3 regions of the Curtobacterium phyllosphaerae genome follow, and region 1 is predicted to be linked to each of the others. Evidence: predicted binding sites of a transcription regulator. Region 1 holds the regulator's gene; each other region holds the start of a gene.
The links. Region 1 encodes HrcA, which represses chaperone genes, less so after heat shock. Its sites were predicted from a motif close to TTNGCACTCGNNNNNNNCGAGTGCNAA; they were not measured.
Positions count from the first base shown of each region.

Region 2: groL (chaperonin GroEL) is a predicted target of HrcA. The motif match lies at 5,129-5,155, and genes of this name have one in related genera.
Region 3: groES (co-chaperone GroES) is a predicted target of HrcA. The motif match lies at 5,232-5,258, and genes of this name have one in related genera.

Region 1 covers NZ_JBMPIU010000003.1:247,193-254,824, reverse strand. The annotation lists gene ybeY (rRNA maturation RNase YbeY) at 1-321, opposite strand, end outside; gene ACO0E0_RS06840 (PhoH family protein) at 318-1,295, opposite strand; gene ACO0E0_RS06835 (histidine triad nucleotide-binding protein) at 1,387-1,752, opposite strand; gene ACO0E0_RS06830 (16S rRNA (uracil(1498)-N(3))-methyltransferase) at 1,872-2,633, opposite strand; gene dnaJ (molecular chaperone DnaJ) at 2,643-3,755, opposite strand; gene hrcA (heat-inducible transcriptional repressor HrcA) at 3,835-4,860, opposite strand; gene ACO0E0_RS06815 (DUF4870 domain-containing protein) at 4,986-5,486, shown strand; gene hemW (radical SAM family heme chaperone HemW) at 5,630-6,847, opposite strand; gene ACO0E0_RS06805 (HAD family hydrolase) at 6,877-7,587, shown strand; gene ACO0E0_RS06800 (DUF1990 family protein) at 7,604-7,632, opposite strand, start outside.
Region 2 covers NZ_JBMPIU010000002.1:472,059-479,690, forward strand. The annotation lists gene ACO0E0_RS05425 (alpha/beta fold hydrolase) at 1-206, shown strand, start outside; gene ACO0E0_RS05430 (aldo/keto reductase) at 328-1,359, shown strand; tRNA gene ACO0E0_RS05435 (tRNA-Thr) at 1,462-1,534, opposite strand; gene msrB (peptide-methionine (R)-S-oxide reductase MsrB) at 1,568-1,969, opposite strand; gene ACO0E0_RS05445 (GNAT family N-acetyltransferase) at 2,028-2,510, shown strand; gene ACO0E0_RS05450 (DUF2332 family protein) at 2,510-3,490, shown strand; gene ACO0E0_RS05455 (DUF3263 domain-containing protein) at 3,614-3,919, shown strand; gene ACO0E0_RS05460 (LytR C-terminal domain-containing protein) at 3,912-4,475, shown strand; gene ACO0E0_RS05465 (cold-shock protein) at 4,748-4,951, shown strand; gene groL (chaperonin GroEL) at 5,202-6,821, shown strand; gene ACO0E0_RS05475 (hypothetical protein) at 7,246-7,602, opposite strand.
Region 3 covers NZ_JBMPIU010000002.1:330,429-338,060, reverse strand. The annotation lists gene guaB (IMP dehydrogenase) at 1-903, shown strand, start outside; gene ACO0E0_RS04770 (hypothetical protein) at 1,101-1,967, shown strand; gene ACO0E0_RS04765 (ABC transporter substrate-binding protein) at 2,016-3,353, opposite strand; gene rarD (EamA family transporter RarD) at 3,588-4,499, opposite strand; gene groES (co-chaperone GroES) at 4,850-5,146, opposite strand; gene ACO0E0_RS04750 (class I SAM-dependent methyltransferase) at 5,286-6,491, shown strand; gene ACO0E0_RS04745 (DUF4190 domain-containing protein) at 6,580-7,215, opposite strand; gene tsaD (tRNA (adenosine(37)-N6)-threonylcarbamoyltransferase complex transferase subunit TsaD) at 7,303-7,632, opposite strand, start outside.

The sequences.
Region 1 (7,632 bases):
GAGCGTCGAGTGCCCCGCCCCGACGGCCTGCTCCGCGGCGACCGCCGGGCAGAGCACGATGTCGCCGAGCAGCCCGGCCGGGGTGGGGTCGTCCTCGGTTCCCGGGCGCAGCTCGTCCATCGGGAAGCTCAGGACGTCGGTCGGGCCCGGTTCGTCCATCCACTGCACGTGCAGCTGCTCCATCGCGGCGACGTCGACGAGCACGATCGCGAGTTCGGCGTCGGCGTGCACGTGCATGGCGTCGAGCGCGAAGGCGGCCAGGCGCTGCACGGCGTCCTCGTCGACGTCGATCCCGGACTCGTTGTTCAGTTCGATGCTCACCGGTTGCCTCCTCGGGCGGCCGTCGGGTGCTGGCGGCCCTGCTCGGCGAGCCGGTGCTGCTCCGCGAGGCGCTGTTCGTCGTGGACCGAGTAGGCGTCGACGATCCGCCCGACGAGCGTGTGCCGGACCACGTCGGCGCTCGTGAGCAGGGCGAAGTGGATGTCATCGACGTCGTCGAGGATCTGCGTCACGAGCCGCAGACCGCTCGCCTGCGCCGGGAGGTCGACCTGGGTGATGTCACCCGTGATCACCATCTTCGAGCCGAACCCGAGCCGCGTCAGGAACATCTTCATCTGTTCGGGCGTGGTGTTCTGCGCTTCGTCGAGGACCACGAACGAGTCGTTGAGCGTCCGACCGCGCATGTAGGCGAGCGGCGCCACCTCGACCGTCCCGGCGGCGAGCAGCTTCGGGACGATCTCCGGGTCCATCATCTCGTTGAGCGCGTCGTACAGCGGTCGCAGGTACGGGTCGATCTTGTCGGTGAGCGTCCCCGGCAGGAACCCGAGCTTCTCACCGGCCTCGACCGCGGGGCGGGTCAGGATGATCCGGTTGACCTCGCGGCGCTGCAGGGCCTGCACGGCCTTCGCCATCGCGAGGTAGGTCTTGCCGGTGCCGGCCGGGCCGATGCCGAACGTGATCGTGTTCTCGTCGATCGCGTCGACGTAGGCGCGCTGGCCGTCGGTCTTCGGTCGCACCGACTTGCCGCGGCTCGAGACGATCGGTGTGCCGAACAGCTCGGTCGGCCGCCGGTCGTCCTCGATGACGCGCGCGGACGTCGAGACGTCGGCCTGTCCGAGGTCCTGGCCCCGGCGGACCATGGTCACGAGCTCGTCGACGAGCGCGCGGGCGCGACGGACGTCCCGCTCCGGGCCGGCCAACGAGACCCGGTTGCCCCGGACGAGCACCCGGACCTCCGGGTACTGCCGCTCGACGGTCTTGAGCAGCCGGTCCTGGGGACCGAGGAGCTGGACCATCGCGATGCCGTCGACCGACAGCTCGGAGACGGTCTCGGGAGGGGCGGGCTGCGACAGCGGCGTCGTGGCGGGTTCGGGACGAGCGGCGTTGCTATCCGGCAAGGGAGCCTTCCTGCAGGGGGTGGCCTGCGGTGCCTGCGAGGACGTGAGCGTGGACGTGGAACACGGTCTGACCGACGGTCGGACCGGTGTTGAAGAGGAGCCGGTACTCGCCGCCGGAACGGTCGTCGGCGATCCGCTGGGCGGTCGCGATGACCTCGGCCAGGAGGTCCGGATCACCGGCGGCGAGTTCCGTGACGTTCCGGTACTGCTCGGTCTTGGGGACGACGAGCACGTGGACGGGTGCCTTGGGAGCGATGTCCTCGAACGCGATCACACGATCGGTCTCGGCGACGATGGTCGCCGGGACCTCGCGCGCGACGATCCGCGAGAAGACGCTCGGTGCTGCGGTGCTCATGCGTCCATCGTAGAACGCCCTGCCGACACACTCCCACACTCCGCGAGCGCGATGCGGTGCGGTGCGGTGCGGAGTCCACGTCGCCGACCGGGGACCGGAGGCGGTGGGGAGGGCCAGGGCTACCAGCGACCGAGCCGGACCTGCAGCACGGCGAGGGCGGCCGGGCCGGCGGTGGAGGTGCGGAGGACGGACGCACCCAGCCGGACACGGACGGCCCCGGCGGACTCGAGCGACGCGAGCTCGCCGTCGCTGATGCCGCCCTCCGGACCGACGACCAGGGCGATCGCCGTCGCCTCGACCGGTGGTTCCCAGGTGCTCAACAGCTGGTCAGCGGTCGGGTCGAGCACGACCAGGGTGGTCCCTGCCTCCATTCCGAGCCCGGCGGCGCCACCGGCGACCGCGGCCAACGCGCTCGTCGACGCCAGCGGTCCCACTGCCGGGACGCGGGCACGCAACGACTGCTTGGCGGCCTCGTGCACGATCGCGCCCCAGCGGGCACGGCCCTTCTCGGTCTTCGGGCCGTCCCACCGGGAGACGCTCCGCGACGCCGCCCACGGCACGACCGCGTCGGCGCCGATCTCGGTCGCCGCCTGCACCGCCATCTCGTCCCGGCCGCCCTTCGCGAGTGCCTGGACGAGGACGAGGGCCGGGCGTCCGACCTGCTCGACGTGGACCGAGGACACCGTGAGCGCCAGGGAGTCCTTGCCGATCGACGCCACCGCACCCGTCACGACCGTGCCGTCGCCGTCCGCGATGCGCAGCGTCTCGCCGACGCGGACCCGGGTGACGGTCACGGCGTGCCGACCCTCGGGGCCGTCGAGCGTCACGACGGACCCGGGGACCACGCCGTCGAGCGTGTCGACGAGGTACTGCGATGCCACGCGGACGCCCTAGAAGGTGAAGAACCGGTCGCGGAGCTTGCCGAACAGCCCCTGCTGGAACCGGGCGAGCTGCGGCTTCGGCGCCCTGCGGGCCTTGGCGAGCGACTCGACGAGTTCGCGCTCCCGGTGCGACAGCTTGGTGGGGGTGACGACCTGCACGCCGATCTTCAGGTCGCCGCGGCCGTTGCCGCGGAGCTTGGTGACGCCGCGGTCCTTGATGGTCAGGACGTCCGCGCTCTGGACCCCGGCCCGGATCTCCAGTTCCACGGCGCCGTCGAGGCCGTCGATCGTGGTGGTCGTGCCGAGGATCGCGTCCGTCATCTGGACCTCGAGCGTCGCGAGGAGGTCGTCGCCGTCGCGGCTGTAGACGTCGTGGTGCCGGACCTTCATCTCGAGGTACAGGTCGCCGGACGGTCCACCCGCCGGACCGACCTCGCCGTTGCCGGGCATCTGCAGCCGCAGACCGCTGTCGACGCCTGCGGGGATGTCGACCTCGATGGTGCGACGCGCCCGGACCCGGCCCTGTCCCTGGCACGTCGGGCAGGGGTTCGGGATGACCGTGCCGTACCCGCGGCATGTGCCACAGGGCGCACTCGTCACGACGTTGCCGAGCAGGGACCGGACGGTGCGCTGGATGTGGCCCGAGCCACCGCAGATGTCGCACGTCTGCGGGGACGTGCCCGGTGCGCAGCACGAGCCGCCGCACGTCTCGCAGAGCACCGCCGTGTCGACCTCGAGCTCCTTCCGCGTGCCGAAGACGACCTCGTCGAGGTCCACCTCGACCCGCAGCAGGGCGTCCTGACCGCGTTCGGCACGCGAGCGGGGCCCGTTGCCGCGACCGCCGCCCGCGCCGCCGCCGAAGAAGGCGTCGAAGATGTCGCCGAACCCGGCCGCGCCGCCCCCGCCGAACGGGCTGTCCTGCGGGCCGAGGTCGTAGCGCCGACGCTGCTCCGAGTCGCTCAGGACGTCGTACGCGTGCGTGACGTCCTTGAACCGCTCGGCGGCTTCCGGGGCTGGGTTCACGTCCGGGTGGAGTTCCCGGGCGAGGCGTCGGTACGCCTTCTTGATGTCGGCGTCGGACGCGTCGCGGGTGACGCCGAGAACGTCGTAGTGGTCTGCCACAGCACCTCAGTCGGTCGGGATGGATCTGGTCAAGGGAGCCGCACTGCGCGGCGTCGTGGTCGCGAGGGCGACCGCGGGGTCAATTCTCGCCGAGGAGCCCGGAGAGGTACCTGGCCACGGCTCGGACCGCAGCCATGTTCGTGCCGTAGTCCATGCGGGTCGGGCCGAGGACGCCGAGTCGTGCGAGCTCGCCGCCGGCCGCGCGGTACCCACCGGCCACGACGCTCGTGACGTCGAGGCCGTCGTACTCGGCGTTCTCCGCGCCGATGCTCGCGGTCACCGCGACGGCGTCGAGCTGCATCTCGCCGAACAGCCGGAGCAGGGTCACCTGTTCCTCGATCGCCTCGAGCACGGGGAACAGGCCGCCGGCGAAGTCGTCCTCGGTCTTGGCGAGGTTCGCCGCCCCGGCCATGACGAGCCGGTCCTGCCGGTTCGCACCGACCTGCTCGACGAGGGCCGCGACGACGAGCCCGCCGAGCGCCTGGAGTTCCGGCCGCACGCGTTCCGGGACCCCGCGGAGCACGGCCGAGACGTCCTGGAGGAGCAGTCCGCCGGTGGCCGCGTTGATGGTCGCCCGGAGCTCGGCGAGGGCGTCGTCCCCGATGTGGAGGTCGGTGTCGAGGATGCGCTGCTCGACCCGCGCGGTGTCGGTGATGAGCACGGTCATGAGCCGCGCGTCGCTCAACCGGACGAGTTCGACGTGGCGGACGCGCGCCCGGACCATCGAGGGGTACTGCACGAGGGCGACCTGGTTCGTCAGCTGGCTGAGCAGCCGGACGGTCCGGGCGAGGGTGTCGTCGAGGTCGGTCGAGGAGCCGAGGAACGTCTCGATCGCGTGGCGTTGGGCGCTCGAGAGCGGTCGGGCCTCCGCCAGGTGGTTCACGAACACCCGGTAGCCCTTGTCGGTCGGCACCCGCCCGGACGAGGTGTGCGGCGCGACGATCAGCTGCTCCTCCTCGAGCAGGGCCATGTCGTTCCGGATCGTGGCCGCGGAGACCCCGAACGCGTGGCGCTCGACGATCGACCTGGACCCCACCGGCTCCCGGGAGTCGACGTAGTCGCGCACGATCGCCTTGAGGACCTCGAGGCTGCGGTCGCTGACCATGCGCGTCCCCCTCCTGGCTCGTCCCGGGCCGTGCCGACCCGGCCGTTCTGGCACTCGTCGATGCCGAGTGCTCATCCTACGCCCGGCTGATGCGGCGTCCGAGTCCCGGCCGATACGCTCTCGGCATGACCGCGACACCGCCGAACGACAACGGACCGCACGGCCAGCCCGACCACGGCCAGCAGGCACCCGGGAACGGCCACCAGAGCGAGGGCCAGGGCTCCGGACAGAGCTGGCAGCAGCAGCCGGGGTACGACCAGGGCTACCAACAGGGCTACGGGTACGCGCCGCCGCCGCCGCTCCGCCCCGAGGACCAGCGACTGTGGTCGACGCTGACGCACCTCAGCGGGATCTTCTTCAACTTCGTCGGGCCGCTCGTCGCCTACCTCGTCCTCCGCGACCGCGGTCCGTTCGTCCGCGAGCACACCCGTGTCGCGCTGAACTTCCACATCACGATGGCGATCGCCTACTTCGTCGGCGGACTGCTCTCGATCATCTTCATCGGGTTCCTGGTGGTCGCCGCGGCCGGCATCGTGTCGCTGGTGTTCAGCATCATGGCGGCCGTCAAGGCGAACGCCGGGGAGTTCTACCGCTACCCGCTGTCGATCGAGTTCTTCAAGCAGTAGCCCCCCTCCGCTGAACACCAGGTCGGCCGCGTCGCGCAGAGGTACATCCCTGCGAGACGCGGCCGACGTTGCGTTCCGCGGAACCACCTCCCGGACTGGAGGGACGGTGCGGGCCGGCACCGCGCCTCCAGGGCGACAGGGCGTCAGTCGAGCAGCTCGCGCACCACGGCGTCCGCGAGCAGGCGGCCGGTGAGCGTCAGGTCGATCCGGCCGGCGAGCGCCGCTCGTCCATCGACGAGCCCGCGGGCGATGAGCCCGCCGATGCGCTCGCGCGCCGGGTCCCGGAGCTCGGACGTCCGGAGCTCGCCGCGCACCCGCGCTGCGAGGAGCACCCGCTCGACGTACCGGGTCTCGGCGTCGAGGGTCTCACGCCCGGCAGCCGGGGAGACGTCGGCGAGGACCCGGTCGGCGTACGCGGCGGGGTGCTTGACGTTCCACCAGCGGGTGCCGGCGACACTCGAGTGCGCCCCGGGACCGACGCCCCACCAGTCGTGGCCCTTCCAGTAGGACAGGTTGTGCCGGCTCGCGTGCTCGTCGCCGCGCGCCCAGTTCGAGACCTCGTACCAGCCGTACCCGGCGGCGCCGAGCCGGGCGTCCGCGGCTTCGTACATGTCCGCCGCGACGTCGTCGTCCGGCGCGGGCAGGATGCCCTTCGCGACGTCACGACCCATCTTCGTGCCGTCCTCGACGATGAGCGCGTACGCCGAGACGTGGTCCGGCTCGCACGCGATCGCCGCGTCGAGCGAGGTCTGCCAGTCGGCGAGCGACTCCCCCGGCGTCGAGTAGATGAGGTCGAGGCTCACGTCGAGACCCTCCTCCCGTGCCGCACGGACGACGAGCGGGACCCGGTCCGGGTCGTGGGTGCGGTCGAGGGTCGCGAGCACGTGCGGGACGGCGGACTGCATGCCGAAGCTGATCCGCGTGAACCCGCCGCGGTGCAGGGTCGCCAGCGCGTCGGCGTCGACGGAGTCCGGGTTCGCCTCGGTCGTGACCTCGGCGTCCGGCAGGATCCCCCAGGTGTCGTCGATCGCCCGGAGGACCGCGACGAGGTCCTCCGCCGGCAGCATCGTCGGGGTGCCGCCGCCGAAGAACACCGTCGACACCGGCCGCGGGGCCACACCGGAGCGTTCGAGGGTCTGCCGGGCGAACGCGAGCTCCCGGAGCGCGTGCCCGGCGTAGTCGTCGCGGCGGACGCCCCGGAGCTCGGACGCCGTGTACGTGTTGAAGTCGCAGTAGCCACAGCGGACCCGGCAGAACGGCACGTGCACGTACACCCCGAACGGCACGGGCGCGAGGCCGTCGACGGGCGTGACCAGCCCGTCGGCCGGGGCGGGGTCGGCGATCGGCAGGGCGCTGGGCATGGACTCCATTGTCCGCCATGATGGTCGCCATGGAGCCCAGCACCAGCCCGTCGGCCCTCGACGCCGGCACGGTCGTCCTGTGGGACATCGACGGCACGCTCGTGTACAACGCGACCTCGCCGGGCAACCTCTACCACCTGGCGCTGGAGCGGACGGTCGGGCACGACCTCGAACAGCTCGTCGGACACCAGCACGGGCGGACCGACGCCGGCATCATCCAGAACCACCTCGAGGCGCACGGGCTCGACCGCGGCCTCCAGGACACGGTCAGCGGGCACCTCCAGGAGCTGTCGGCGGAGCGGAGCCGCGCCGCGGACCACCGCACGGCCGCCGCCGGGGTCGTCGCGCTCATCGGGCGGATGACCGGACGTGGGTGGCACTCGGGCCTCCTCACCGGGAACTCGTCGTTCCGCGCCGAGATCAAGCTCCGGGGCGCCGGACTCGACGTCGGTGCCTTCGACTGGGAGCACTCGTACTTCGGCGAGGAGGACGTCGACCGTACCGACATCACCGCACGCGCCGCAGCCGGGCTGCGCGGCCGGCGTGCCGTCATCGTCGGGGACACGCCGCGCGACGGGTCGGCCGCCGAGGCCGCCGGCATCCCGTTCCTCGCCGTCGCGACGGGGGTCTACGACGTCGCTACGCTCCGGGCCACGTCGGCGGTCGCGGTCGCGCGGGACTGCGTCGTCGACGCGGACCTCGTGCTCGACGCGATCGCGGCGCTGCCGGTGCTCGACTGACGCGGCGGTCGGTCGGTCAGTCGGTCGGCGCCTCGGTGCCGACGA
Region 2 (7,632 bases), on a different contig from region 1:
TCTCGCCGACGCCGGAGAACGCGCCCACGCAGCCGCTCCTCCTCGCCACCGGGAGCGAGGACGGCGTCCTCCCCGCGTCGCGGCGGCTCGCGACGACCGCCCCACGCGGCGAGTTCCTCGAGATACCGGGCCGGCACCACTTCAACGCGCCGACCTCCGGGGTGTTCCGCCAGGCCGCCGTCGCGTTCCTCGACCGGACCCGCTGACGGACGCCGGGCGCGGGACCGAGCCGACCCGCGCCTCCCGTCTGGTCCGCCCCAGTGCGCATAGCGGCACCGTTCGTGCATCGACGCACACGCGGCGACCCGGAGGGCTACCGTCCGGAGCATGGACTACAGACTCCTCGGCAACAGCGGTGCAGTCGTGTCGTCGCTGACACTCGGCACCATGACCTTCGGCAGTGAAGCCGACGAAACCACCTCCCACCAGATCCTCGACACGTTCGTCGAACACGGCGGCACGTTCGTCGACACGGCGGACGTCTACTCCGGCAACGAGTCGGAGCGCATCATCGGCCGCTGGCTCGGCAGCCACCCGACCGAGGCGGAGCAGATCGTCCTCGCGACCAAGGGACGGTTCCCGCAGGGCGACGGCCCGAACGACGTCGGGCTCTCCCGCCGCCACCTCACGAAGGCGCTCGACGCGTCGCTCGACCGTCTCGGCGTCGACTACATCGACCTCTACCAGATGCACGCGTGGGACGCCCTCACCCCGATCGAGGAGACGCTCCGGTTCCTCGACGACGCCGTCTCGGCCGGCAAGATCGGCGCCTACGGGTTCTCGAACTACCTCGGCTACCAGATCACGAAGGCCGTCTACGAGGCGAAGGCCAACCACTGGGCACCGCCCGTGACGCTCCAGCCGCAGTACAACCTGCTCGTCCGGGACATCGAGCACGAGATCGTGCCCGCCTGCCTCGACGCGGCCATCGGTCTGCTGCCGTGGTCGCCGCTCGCGGGCGGCTGGCTCTCCGGCAAGTACGTCAAGGACCAGGCCCCGACCGGTGCGACCCGCCTCGGCGAGAACCCGACGCGCGGCATGGAGGCGTGGGAGGCCCGGAACGCCGACCCGCGCACGTGGGCGGTCCTCGACGCGGTGCACGCCGCGGCCGAGGCGCACGGGGTCTCGGCGTCGCAGGTCTCGCTCGCCTGGCTGCTCGGCCGGCCCGCCGTGACGAGCGTCATCCTCGGTGCGCGGACCGTCGAGCAGCTCGTCGACAACCTCGGTGCGACGGACGTCGTCCTGACCGCCGACGAGGTCGAGGCCCTCGACTCCGCGAGCGTCCCGCAGATCGACGACTACCCGTACGGCACGGCCGGCACCGCGCAGCGCGAGCGGAAGCTCGTCGGCGGACGATGACCGATCCGTCGGTGGCGTCGTAGGCGAGTGCGCCGGCGACGCCACCGACGTGCTCACCGTGAGATGTCGGGCACCGCTGTTCCCCGGCGGTGTCCTGCTGAGGGCCGGCGGCGGGACTTGAACCCGCAACCCCCGTATTACAAGTACGGTGCGCTACCAATTGCGCCACGCCGGCTGGCCCGACCAGTGTACCGGCGGGCCGGGGTGCTCACTCGCCCGGCGTGAAGGCCAGCGAGATCGAGTTCATGCAGTAGCGGTCACCCGTCGGCGTCCCGAACCCGTCCGGGAACACGTGGCCGAGGTGGCTGCCGCAGTTCGCGCAGCGGACCTCGGTGCGCTTCATGCCGAGGGTGTCGTCGTCGATGAGCTGGACCGCCTCCGGCCGCACGGACTCGTAGAACGACGGCCACCCGCAGCCCGAGTCGAACTTCGTGCCGCTCTTGAACAGCTCCGCGCCGCACGCGGCACAGGTGTAGACGCCGGCGCGCTCCTCGTCGAGCAGCTCACCGGTCCACGGACGCTCGGTGGCGGCCTGCCGCAGGACGGCGTACTGCTCCTTGTCGAGCTCCTCGCGCCACTCGGCGTCGGACTTCTCCACGTTGTATGCCATGACTTGCGTACCTCCAGGTCTGACCGTCAGGGTCGGTCACGTCATTAAACTCGGTGGCGTGGGTGAACATTCCGTACGGTGCGCACGGTGGACGGACCTCGACCGCGACGACCTCTGGGGCATCGTGCGCCTCCGGAACCGCGTCTTCGCCCTCGAGCAGCGCGTCACCGACGAGGACTTCGAGCCCCGGGACCAGGCCGACGACACTGAGCACTGGTGGATCGACGGCGCCGGGGGCGTGGCGGCGGCGTACCTGCGCCTGATCCGACCGTCGGCCGCCGAGGTCTCCCCGGACGGTGCCGAGCCTGCACGCTGGGTGGTCGGACGCGTCGCGACGGAGGTCGGACACCGCAGGCGGGGCTTCGCGCACCGGCTCGTGGAGGCCGTGCTCGACGCCCACGGCACCGACCCGATCGCACTGCACGCCCAGGAGCACGTCGCCGGGCTGTACGCGGCGAGCGGCTTCGTCCGGTTCGGCGCCTCCTACGTCGAGGCGGGCATCAGGCACGTCGGGATGTACCGCGCGCCGGGTCCCCGCTGATGGTCGCGTCCGGCACGGCCGACCGGTACACCGCGACCGCCGGGAGGCTCGTGGCCGCGTGGCCGACGTACGCCGCGTGGGCGAGATCGGTCGCGTCCGCCGCGGACGTCGTCGCCGTGCTCGACCGTCTGCCGCCGACGAAGCGCCAGCCGGAGCTCGTGTTCGCGGTCGCCCGACGCCTCGGTGCCGACCCGGTCGACCCCACCGCACTCGTCCGGCTGCTCCGGACGCGGCCCGACGAGGTCGTCCAGGCGGCGTCCCTCGCGACCATGCAGGCGAACGACCCGCGACGGCTCGCCGCGGTCCTGCCGCTGTTCGCCCGGATGCCGGGACCGATCGGCCTGCTCGACGTCGGGGTCAGCGCCGGGCTCTGCAGCGTGCCGGACCACGTCGTGCTCGACTACGTCACCGACGACGGGCCGGTCCGGATGACGTCCTCGACCGCGCAGCCCTCGTTCGCGCTCTCCGCCCGGGCGACGGGACGCGTGCCGGAACCGTTCGTCGTGCCGGCGATCGCCGGACGGGTCGGCCTCGACCCCGCACCGATCGACCTCCGGGAGCCCCGCGCCTTCGACCGGCTCGTCGAGGCGGTCCCGCCGGAGGCGACGGACCGGACCGCCCTGATGCGCGCGGCCGCCCGCGCGACGCTGGCCGCGCCTCCCGTCCGCATCACCGGCCGGGTGCCGGACGACCTCGACCGTGCGCTCGCCGCGCTCCCGTCCGGGTGCACCCCGGTCGTCATGACGACCGGGACCCTCGTGTACGTCCCCGGTGCGGAACGGCAGGCGTTCGTCGACCGGGTCACCGCGCTCGGGGTGCACTGGGTCGCGATGGAACGCACCGGGATCCTGCACGGGGTGGCGTCGACGCTGCCGGACGGCGTCGACCCCGGAGACCCCGACGCGTTCGCGACCGTGTCGTTCGACGGGGTCGCCGTGGCGCTCGCCGACGCGCACGGCACCACCGTGCGATGGATCTGAGGGCTTCTTCGCGACCTGCCAGGGGCATGCCAGGGTCGAGCGGACCGTCACCCCTACTATTGCGACGACCGTGAGCGCCGTCGGTATCCGAATGGGCGGTGATCAGTGAGCGAACGGATCGACGTGACCGGACCCCGCACCGACTCCGACCTCTCGGAGCTCGCTCGGCACGTCCTCGTGTTCGAGCACGACCGCGCGAGACACGACCGGACGAAGGAGGCCGACATCCGCGTCGAGTTCGACATGTCGCCCGCCCGGTACTACCAGGTCCTGAACCGTGTCATCGACACCCCCGCAGCACTCGCGTTCGACCCGCAGCTCGTGACCCGGCTGCACCGACTCCGGCGGAGTCGGACGAACGCACGCGCGGAACGGTCCTTCGGGGCCGAGCGCGCAGACCACGAAGGACGCACCGACGCGCATGAGTAGATTCCCCCGAGACCGGTTCGACGACGTCGCCGACGGCCCCAGGGTCGGTGCGCACCGCGGGTTACCGCGCCGCGGACGCGGCTGGATCCTGTTCGCCTGGGCCGCGCTCGCGACCGGCGTGCTCGTCGGCGGCGGCGCCGTCGTGCTCGGTGTGCTGAACGACAGCATCCAGTTCACCGGCAACGGCGCCGGGTCGAGTGCCGTGGCGTCCGGGTCCGCATCGGCGCCCGCATCCGCCTCCGCGACGCCGGAGCCCACCGCGGGTCCGTCGGCGCAGGCATCGGGCATCACCCTCACGGTGCTGAACGGCACGAACACCGGCGGACTCGCGGCGACGGGGACGGCGACGCTCGAGAACGCCGGCTGGCAGGTCGCGTCCGACGGGAACGCGTCGACCAAGGGTGCGCCGTCGACGATCGTCTACTACCAGTCCGACGACCAGGCGGCCATCGCGCGCGGCATCGTCGTGACGCTCGGCGTCGGGTCCGTGCAGAAGTCCACGGCGTTCCCGAACTCCGACGTCACGGTCGTCCTCGGCGCCGACTACGCCCGCTGACGCCCGGCCGCGAGGCGCCGTTCCGGGGTCGTTCGTTTCGGTCGTGTTACAGGCATGTTGAGTTCCGGGACCACCCGCGGGATTCGCGCTCATCGCCCTTGTCGAAACCGCTGACGCGGCTAGCATCGCAATTGGTCACCCCAGCGATCAGAATGCCGACGGACACCGTGTGCGCTCGTCAGGACGAACCCGGGTGAAGTGCCTGAGCACTCGGACCCGGTGGTGCGCGAACCCACGCCCCACCGTCAGCGACATCGCAGGGAGCAATGAACATGGCCAACGGAACCGTCAAGTGGTTCAACGCCGAGAAGGGCTACGGATTCATCACCGTCGACGGCGGCGGACAGGATGTCTTCGTGCACTACTCGGCGATCGACATGAACGGCTACAAGGTGCTCGAGGAGGGGCAGGCGGTCACGTTCGACGTCGGCACCGGCTCGAAGGGCCCGCAGGCCGAGGCGGTCAAGCCCGCCTGAGCACCGAGCTCGTCGGGAGCGCGTCGTCCCTCGGGGCGGCGCGCTCCGTCGTGCGTCCGGGGCGCGTCGTCCCTCGGGGCAGCGTGCTCCGTCGTGCGTGCGGCTGGGTGTTCGCCCCGGGCTCGCGCGGAGGACCGGCCGGAGGTTGCACTCACCGGGTGCGAGTGCCAGAATCGGCTAGCACTCAGTTGCATCGAGTGCCAACGACCATCGCGTCCAGCACGACGTCCGGGAGGGACGAGAAACACACATGGCAAAGATCATTGCTTTCGACGAGGAGGCCCGTCGTGGCCTCGAGCGCGGCCTGAACATCCTGGCTGACGCCGTGAAGGTGACGCTCGGCCCGCGCGGCCGCAACGTCGTCCTCGAGAAGAAGTGGGGCGCCCCCACGATCACGAACGACGGCGTCTCCATCGCCAAGGAGATCGAACTCGACGACCCCTACGAGAAGATCGGTGCGGAGCTCGTCAAGGAGGTCGCCAAGAAGACCGACGACGTCGCCGGTGACGGCACGACCACCGCGACCGTGCTGGCACAGGCGCTGGTCCGCGAGGGCCTCCGCAACGTCGCTGCGGGCGCGGACCCGATCAGCCTGAAGAAGGGCATCGAGAAGGCCGTCGCGGCCGTCTCCGCTCAGCTGCTGTCGGACGCCAAGGAGATCGAGACCAAGGACCAGATCGCCGCGACCGCGTCGATCTCGGCCGCGGACCCGACCATCGGCGCGCTCATCGCCGAGGCCATCGACAAGGTGGGCAAGGAAGGCGTCGTCACGGTCGAGGAGTCGAACACGTTCGGCACCGAGCTCGAGCTGACCGAGGGCATGCGCTTCGACAAGGGCTACCTGTCGCAGTACTTCGTGACCGACCCGGAGCGCCAGGAGGCCGTCTTCGAGGACGCCTACGTGCTCATCGTCAACTCGAAGATCTCGAACATCAAGGACCTGCTCCCCGTCGTCGACAAGGTCATCCAGTCGGGCAAGCAGCTCCTGATCATCGCCGAGGACGTCGACGGTGAGGCCCTGGCCACGCTCGTCGTGAACAAGATCCGCGGCATCTTCAAGTCCGTCGCCGTCAAGGCCCCGGGCTTCGGCGACCGCCGCAAGGCCATGCTGCAGGACATCGCCATCCTCACGGGTGGTCAGGTCATCGCAGAAGAGGTCGGTCTCAAGCTCGAGAACGCGACGCTCGACCTCCTCGGTCGTGCCCGCAAGGTCGTCATCACGAAGGACGAGACGACCATCGTCGAGGGCGCTGGCGACAGCGAGCAGATCGCCGGTCGCGTGCGCCAGATCCGCAGCGAGATCGAGGCCACGGACTCCGACTACGACCGCGAGAAGCTCCAGGAGCGTCTCGCCAAGCTCGCCGGTGGCGTCGCCGTCATCAAGGCGGGTGCGGCGACCGAGGTCGAGCTCAAGGAGCGCAAGCACCGCATCGAGGACGCCGTCCGCAACGCGAAGGCGGCTGTGGAAGAGGGCATCGTCGCCGGTGGTGGCGTCGCACTCATCCAGGCCGGCAAGGTCGCGCTCGACAGCCTCGAGCTGACGGGCGACGAGGCGACCGGGGCGAACATCGTCCGCGTCGCGATCGACGCGCCGCTCAAGCAGATCGCGCTGAACGCCGGTCTCGAGCCGGGTGTCGTCGCCGCCAAGGTCCGCGAGCTCGAGTCCGGGTGGGGCCTCAACGCCGCGACCGGCGAGTACGTCGACCTGATCGCGGCGGGCATCATCGACCCGGCCAAGGTGACCCGTTCGGCGCTGCAGAACGCTGCGTCGATCGCCGGACTGTTCCTCACCACCGAGGCCGTCGTCGCCGACAAGCCCGAGAAGGTCTCGGCTCCGGCCGGCGACCCGACGGGTGGCATGGACTTCTAGTCCGACCTTCGTGTCCTGAGCGGGCCGTTCTCCTCCGGGAGGGCGGCCCGTTCCGCGTACCCGGGCGCTGCGCCCGCCGCGGCCGCCGCGCCCGCCGCGCCCGCCGCGCCCGCCGACGGCGTCGAGATCGCACAACACGCCGTCTCGGGCCTCGACCACGCGGCGCGTCCCGCGACCTCGGCCCCCGTCCACGGCGTTTGGTGCGATCTGGCCCGGGGAGTGGGCGTCCTGCACAGGTGACGCACCACGTGATCGCTCCACAGGTCACCCAGGGGGCCGCGGTGGATGTCGGTGGTCCGGCCACGCTCGCGGGATGCCAACACCTCTGCGACCACTCCCGAGCGGCTTCGGGAGCGGACCGTTCCGCGTCGACGACGAGCGGCTGATCGGCGTGCCTGCGACACGCCTCCGCCGATCGGACCTGTCATCCCCGGTCCACGGCGTCCGCATCGCTGTCGCCCTCGAGCACGACGATCTCGACCTCGTTCGTGCCCTGGCACTCGTCATGCGCGACGACCAGCGGTTCAGCCACCTCACGGCTGCCAGGCTGTGGGGCTTCCCCCTCCCGCGCCGCCTGGACCGCGCGCACGATCCGGTCCACGTCACGACCATCGGTGCAGGCCCGGTGATGCGTCGCCCGGGTGTCGTCGGACATCGTTCGCTCGCTGTCCTCGGTGGATCCGTCCGAATCCGGGACCTCCCGGTGTCCGATGCGGTCGGGACGTGGTGTGACTGCGCCGTACTTCTCCGCGAGTCCGAGCTCGTCATCGTCGGTGATCACATCGTGGGCGAGCGACGACTCGCGACGCCC
Region 3 (7,632 bases), on a different contig from region 1:
ATCACGGTCAAGGACTTCGACAAGAGCGAGAAGTACCCGGACGCCACGAAGGACTCCGAGGGCCGGCTCCGTGTCGGTGCCGCGATCGGGTTCTTCGGCGACGCGTGGGAGCGGGCGTGCGCGCTGCGTGACGCCGGCGTGGACGTCCTCGTCGTCGACACGGCGAACGGCGAGAGCGAAGGCGTGCTCGACATGGTCCGCCGACTGAAGGCCGATCCCTCGTTCGACGGTGTCGACGTCATCGGCGGGAACGTCGCGACCCGCTCCGGTGCCCAGGCCCTCATCGACGCCGGTGTCGACGCGGTCAAGGTCGGTGTCGGTCCCGGGTCGATCTGCACGACGCGTGTCGTCGCCGGTGTCGGGGTGCCGCAGGTGACCGCGGTGTACGAAGCGTCCCTGGCGGCGCGTGAAGCCGGCGTGCCGGTCATCGCCGACGGCGGCCTGCAGTACTCGGGCGACATCGCGAAGGCACTCGTCGCCGGGGCGGACACCGTCATGCTCGGGTCGCTGCTCGCCGGGTGCGACGAGTCCCCCGGCGACCTGGTGTTCGTCGGCGGCAAGCAGTTCAAGGCCTACCGCGGCATGGGCTCGCTCGGTGCACTGCAGACCCGTGGCAAGAAGACGTCGTACTCCAAGGACCGGTACTTCCAGGCCGACGTCCCGACGGACGACAAGCTCATCCCCGAGGGCATCGAGGGCCAGGTCCCGTACCGCGGAGCGCTGTCGAACGTCGTCTACCAGCTGGTCGGCGGACTGCGGCAGTCGATGTTCTACGTCGGCGGCCGGACCGTCCCGGAGCTCAAGGCCCGGGGCAAGTTCGTGCGGATCACGGCGGCGGGGCTGAAGGAGTCGCACCCGCACGACATCCAGATGGTCGTCGAGGCTCCGAACTACCAGCGGTAGTCCCCTCCCCCGCCCGCCCGTTCCGCGGAACACCGCTCTCTCGCCGAGACACCGCCTTCGCCAGCGGTGTCGTGGCGGGAGAGCGGTGTTTTGCGGTGCACCGACGTTCTCCACAGCCCCACCCACGTGGTCCGGGAGTCCGCCATCGTTGACCGATGCGCCATCAGGACGTCACACTGCACCGCTCGGACCCCGACATGCCGTTGCGAACGGGAGCGCAGTTCGTCGTGCTCAGTCGCGGGGTCCGCGTCGAGACGGAGCAGTGGGACGCGCTCGACCGGCTCGAACAGCGTCGGCTGAGGGTCACCGCTCGGTACCAGACGCTCCGATCGAGGCCAGCCGTCTCGCACGGGTCGGCGGCAGCGATGTGGGGCCTGCCCAGCTTCGATCGCGACGACGGACGGCTCCACGTGGTGGACAGCACCCGCGCTCGGACCCACTCCGGTCCGGGTGTCGTCCGGCACGCCGCGGTCGTCCACCGACGAGAGGTGGAGTACTTCGACGGTGTGTTCGTCACGAACGCACTCCGCACCGTGGTCGACGTCATCCGATCGTCGTCGTTCACCCACGCCGTGCTCGTCCTCGACCATGCACTCCGAGCCGGGCTGGTCACTGTCGACTCCGTGCGAGCAGCGCTTGCCGACGCGTCGAGTTCCCGCGGCACGGTGCGGGCTGCACATGCGCTCGACTTCGCCGACGGAGCCTCGGAGTCGCCCGGCGAGTCGTGGAGTCGTGTCCGTATCCGGGAACTCCGTCTCCCACCCCCGGAACTACAGCGGGAGTTCGTGACACCCTCGGGGCGGTTCCGGGTCGACTTCTGGTGGCCGGCAGTCGGTGTCGTCGGCGAGTTCGACGGGCGGGTGAAGTACCGTTCCGGCGATCCGGAGGCGCTCTGGCACGAGAAGCAGCGCGAGGACGCCCTCCGCCGGTTGCCGACGATGCGGAACGTCGCGCGATGGACCATGTCGGACCTGGCAGTTCCGGCGCGCCTCGCCGCGATCCTGCACGGGGCGGGCGTCATGCGCACACCAAAACACCGCCCTTCCGACGAGACACCGCCGTGAAGGACGGTGTCTCGCGCGGAGAGCGGTGTTTTGCGGCCGGGGCGGGACCTACTTCGTCGAGCCCTGGATCGCGCTCTGGTAGACGGGCTTGTTGTTCTCGTCGTACTTGTAGATGCCGATGTAGGCGCTCGACGGGTCGTTGTCCGAGTTGAACGGTCCGATGCCGGACTTGCCCGTGTACTCGATCTTCTTGCCGTCGTCGACGAGCTTCTTGCAGTCGGCGAAGGTGGAGCACTTCGTGCCACCGTCCGCACCGGAGACCTTGGCCATGTTGGCCTGGATCGTCGGAGCGTCGGTGCCCTTGCCGGCCTCGGCCGCGAGCGCGGTCAGGACCATCGCATCGTAGGACTCGGCTGCGTACGAGTAGTCAGCGAGGTCCTTGCCCTCGTTCGTCTTGTACCAGTCGTTCAGCTGCGACTTGAACTCGTCCTTCGGCGACGCGCCGGGGATCGTGCCCTGGCCGCCCTTCAGCGTGTTCGGGTCGAAGTCCTTGGAGTAGTCGGCCGTGTTGCCGTCGGACATGTACGTCTTCGCCATGTCCCAGCCCTGCGAGACGAGCTCCGGGACGATCGACTTGGTCTCGTCGAACGCCAGGATGACGATCGCGTCGGGCTTGGCGGCGATCGCCGCGGTCACCTCGGAGGAGAACGTCGTCTGGCCGGGCGGGAACTCCTGGCCCTTGCCCTTGCCGCCGTACACGACCGAGCCGCCGGCCGAGTCGACCGCCTTCTCGATGGTGTTGCGGAGACCGGTGCCGTACGCGTCGTTGAAGACCAGGAACGCGACCTTGGCGTTGCCGTCACCGGTGACGAGCTGGCCGAGCGCCGAGCCCTGCACCGTGTCCGGCGGAGCGGTACGGTAGTAGTACGACGAGTAGCCGGAGAGGTCGGTGGCGGTGTTGGCCGGCGAGATCTCGATGGTGCAGTTCGCGGTGAGCTGGTCGACGACGTTGAGCGTCACGGACGACGACTCGGCGCCGAGGACGACGGGCACCTTCGCGTTGATGAGCTTCGACGCCGCGGAGGAGGACACGGTCATGTCCGTGCTGTCACCCGAGTCGGTCGCGGTCGAGATCTTGACGTCCTTGCCGATCACGCCGCCGGCCGCGTTGATGTCGCTGACGGCGAGGCCGGCGCCGGCGATCGCGGGCGGGCCGAGGTAGGCGAGGCTGCCGGTGAGGGGCAGCATGGTGCCGTACTCGAGCGCGTCCTGGCTGGGGCTCGACGGAGCCTTGCAGCTCGACGCCGGGTCCTTCTTGCCGGAGGCGGAGGACGCCTTGTCAGAAGCGCCGCCGCTGCCGCTTCCGCTGGTGGAGCAACCGGCGAGCAGGATTGCAGCTGCCCCCGCGATCGCGAGCGCCTTGACGGCGCTGCTGGAACGAATCATCCGTGGAACCCTTTCTCTGAGCGGATCCGCCGTCGCCTCGGGTGTCGAGCGACTGTGTATCCACTGGGATGCGAGTAAACGTAGGGTCCGTTTGTTTCCGGCGCATGGCGAATGGATGTGGGCAGCGTTTCGTTGTCGAACCGTGACCGAATCTGAACGAACGGCGCGGATCCTCGCCGCCACGTTCAGCTGACGGTCAGGCGGGGCGGGCGGGCCGGGACTTGAGCGCAGGAGTCAGGAGCGGACGTTAGGCGCGGGTCGGAGCCCTCGGACCGCCGCGGTCCGGCGCGTGGCCACGAACGTGTCCACTGTGAGCAGCACGAGCGCGAGCCAGACGATGCCGAATCCGAACCACCGCGCACTCGACATCGCCTCGTGCTGGAGCCAGACGCCGACGACGAGCTGCATCACGGGCGTGAGGTACTGCGTGAGCCCGAGCGTCGACAGCGTCAGCCGCCGCGCGGACGACGCGAAGAGCAGCAGCGGCACGGCGGTGGCGGGACCTGCCCCGATCATGATCAGCGCGTGCACCCACCCCTCGGACGCGAACGTGACCCCGCCGCCGACACCCGTCACGCCGATGACCACGAGGGCGCCGACGGCCGCGGGCGTCAACCAGACGGTCTCGATCGTCAGGCCGCTCACCGCGTCGACGACCCCGCCGACCCGCTTCTTGACGAGTCCGTACAACCCGAACGAGACCGCCAGGCTCAGTGAGATCCACGGGACCTGCCCGTAGCCGACCGCGATCACGACGACGGCGACGACGCTGATGCCGACGGCGATCCACTGGGCGGGTCGGAGTCGTTCCCGGAGGATGAACACGCCGAGTGCGATCGTCACCAGCGGGTTGATGAAGTACCCGAGCGCGGCCTCGATCGTGTGCCCGGACGTGGTCGCCGCGACGTACACGGTCCAGTTCACGACGATGAGCCCGGCTGCGAGGGCCATCACCGCCATCACACGCCGCTGCCGGAACAGTGCGGCCGTCCGACCCCAGGACCGGAGGGCGGCGAGCAACACGGCGCAGAACACGAGGGCGAAGACGATCCGCCACGCGACGATCTCGAACGGGCCGGCCGGCGCCATCGCCACGAAGAGCAGCGGGAGCACACCCCAGAGTCCGTAGGCGGCGATCGCCTGCACGACGCCGACGCTCGCCTCGCTGCGTGGTGCACGAGCGTCACCGGAGGGTGCACGACCGTCGCCGGAGGCTGCACGACCGTCGCCGGAGGCTGCACGAGCGTCCCTGCTGGATCCCCGTCCGGGCCGCTCGTCGTCCACGTGACGATCCTAGGGACCGCCGCCGACGCGCTGAACCGCAGCCGTGCCTCCCGGCCGTTCCGCGTGTCCCGCAGGACGCCGCCGCGACCGGATCGCGGACCGCGACATCGCGGTGCGGCGCGGTGCGGCCGACCTGGTGTCCGACGGCAGGAGGGGCCGGGACGACGAAGGCCCGCAGGCAGCGCCTGCGGGCCTCCGGGTGGAGCTGGGTCTCAGCGGACGACGACCGCGAGGACGTCGCGCGCAGACAGGACGAGGTAGTCCTCGCCGCCGTACTTGACCTCGGTTCCGCCGTACTTGGAGTAGATCACCTTGTCGCCGACGGCGACGTCGAGCGGAACGCGGTTGCCGTTGTCGTCGATCCGACCGGGACCGACGGCGACGACCTCGCCCTCCTGGGGCTTCTCCTTCGCCGTGTCCGGGATGACGAGGCCCGAAGCAGTCGTCTGCTCCGCCTCGACCTGCTGGATGACGATGCGATCTTCGAGCGGCTTGATGCTGACTGCCACGGCTGACCTTCTCTTTCTCGGTGCTGATGAAAACCGGGTTGGCACTACCCGCAGGCGAGTGCCAGAAGTCCACTGTAGGGGCTTGCTGGCACTCGGTCAATCCGAGTGCCAGCGCTTTCCCGGGTGGGAGGATCGACGCATGGAAGCCGCCGACCTCGCGCAGTTGCTCACCCCCGCGGGCATGGCACTCCTCGACCGCACGCCGGGGGTCTCCGACGGCGGCGAGGTCGTCCGCGTCGTCTCCCGGCTGCGTGCGGAGGGTCACGATCCGGGACTCGTCGGAGCCGTCCTGACGCAGGCTCGACTACGGCAGCGGGCCGTCGGCAAGTTCGGCGACTTCGCGGCCCGCATGCTGTTCACCGAGGCGGGACTGGAGCAGGCCACACGGCTGCAGGTCGCGGCGCAGCACGCCGGACGGTTCGCCCGCGCGGGCCTCCACCGGGTCGCCGACCTCGGGTGCGGGATCGGCGGGGACGCCCTGGCGTTCGCGGCCCTCGACCTCGACGTCGTGGCCGTCGACCGCGACGAGGTCACGGCCGCGATCGCCACACACAACCTCGCGCCGTGGTCGAACGCGACGGTCGAACTCGGAGACGCCGGCGCCTTCGACCTGTCCCGCGTGGACGCCGTCTGGATGGACCCGGCGCGCCGGACCGCGGGGCACTCCGCGACGAGACGCCTCGCCGACCCGGATGACTGGTCGCCGTCGCTCGACACCGTGTTCGCCGCCGCGACGACGACCCCGACGGGCGTCAAGCTCGGCCCCGGCGTCGACCGGGACCTCATCCCGGACACCGCCGAGGCGCAGTGGACGAGCGTCGACCGCGAGGTCGTCGAGCTCGCGCTGTGGTTCGGCCCCCTCGCCCGGCCGGGTGTCCGACGTGCCGCGACCGTGATCGGGGCGCACGGGATCGCCGAGCTGACGAGCGACGCCGACGCGGACGACGTCGAGGTCGGACCGCTCGGCGAGTACCTCCACGAGCCGGACGGCGCGGTGATCCGGGCGCGGCTCATCGGTGACCTCGCGAGGTCGATCGGCGGTCGGATGCTCTCCGACGACATCGCGTACGTCACCGGGGACCGCGCCGTCACGACCCCGTTCGCGCAGACGTTCCGCGTGCGCGACACCCTCCCTCTCGACGCCAAGCGCATCGGCGCACGGCTCGCCGCCGACGGCGTGGGGCGCGTCGAGATCAAGAAGCGCGGCGTCGACGTGGACCCGGCCGAGTTCCGCAGGCGGTTGCGTCTCCGCGGCGGGACCGGGTCCGCCACGCTGGTGCTGACCAGACTGGAGGGACGACACACGGCGATCCTCTGTGATCGCCTCGACGAGGTTGCCGGCTGAGCAGCACGACGAAGCCCCCGGTGTGGGCCGGGGGCTCGGTCGAGGACGCGGTGTCGGAGGTCCGGACGATGTCGTCCGCGGGGCCTCGTCAGCGGACGAGCGCTGTGACGGCGCCCAGTGCGCCGTCGTACCCCGAGTACCCGCTGTGCGACGCCGTGCCGATGAGGATGCCGATGAAGACGAACCACACGATGATGAACACCGTGAACACGTAGCCGAGGATGAGACCGGCGAGTGCGAGGCCGCGACCCTGCTCGCCCGTCTTCGTGATCTGACTGAGCGCGATGTGGCCGAACACGATCGCGGCCGGAGCGATGACGAACGGCGCGATGATCGCGAGGATCGACATGACGTTCCAGCGTGGCGCCGCCTGCACGTACCCGTAGCCCGGCTGGCCGTACTGCGGCTGGCCGCCGTACTGCGGCTGCCCGCCGTACTGCGGCTGCCCGCCGTACTGCTGCTGCCCGCCGTACTGCTGCTGGCCGCCGTACTGCTGCTGCCCGCCGTACTGCTGCTGGCCGCCGTACTGCGGCTGCCCGCCGTACTGCTGCTGCCCGCCGTACTGCTGCTGCCCGTACTGCTGCTCACCGCCGTACTGCGGCTGCCCGCCGTGGGGCTGCCCGCCGTACTGCGACTGCTGCTCGCCGTACTGCGGCTGACCGTGCTGCTCGTGCTGCTGCCCCGCAGCCGGCCGGCCGCCCTGCTGCTCGTTCTGGTCGGACATCGTGCTCCCTCCGGCGCGCGCCCTCCCTGGGCACCCTTGGATCCTCCCACAGACCCCCCGCAGGCGGCTGGCCCACGAGCGAGGGCATCAGACCTGGACGGTCGTCACCGGGAGGGTCGAGTCCGCTGCGATGCCGAGGTCGCTCGGAGCATGCCCGGCCGCGACGAGCTGCGCCCCGATCGCCGCGATCATCGCGCCGTTGTCGGTGCAGAGGTCGAGGGGCGGGATCCGGAGCGCGATGCCGGCCTCGGCGCAGCGGGTCGTCGCGACCGCGCGGAGGCGGGCGTTCGCGACGACGCCCCCGCCGAGGAGGAGCCGGTCGACCCGGGTGTCCCGACAGGCGTTGATCGCCTTCGTGACGAGCACGTCGACGACGGCCTCCCGGAAGCTCGCGGCGACGTCGGCGGTCGGCACGTC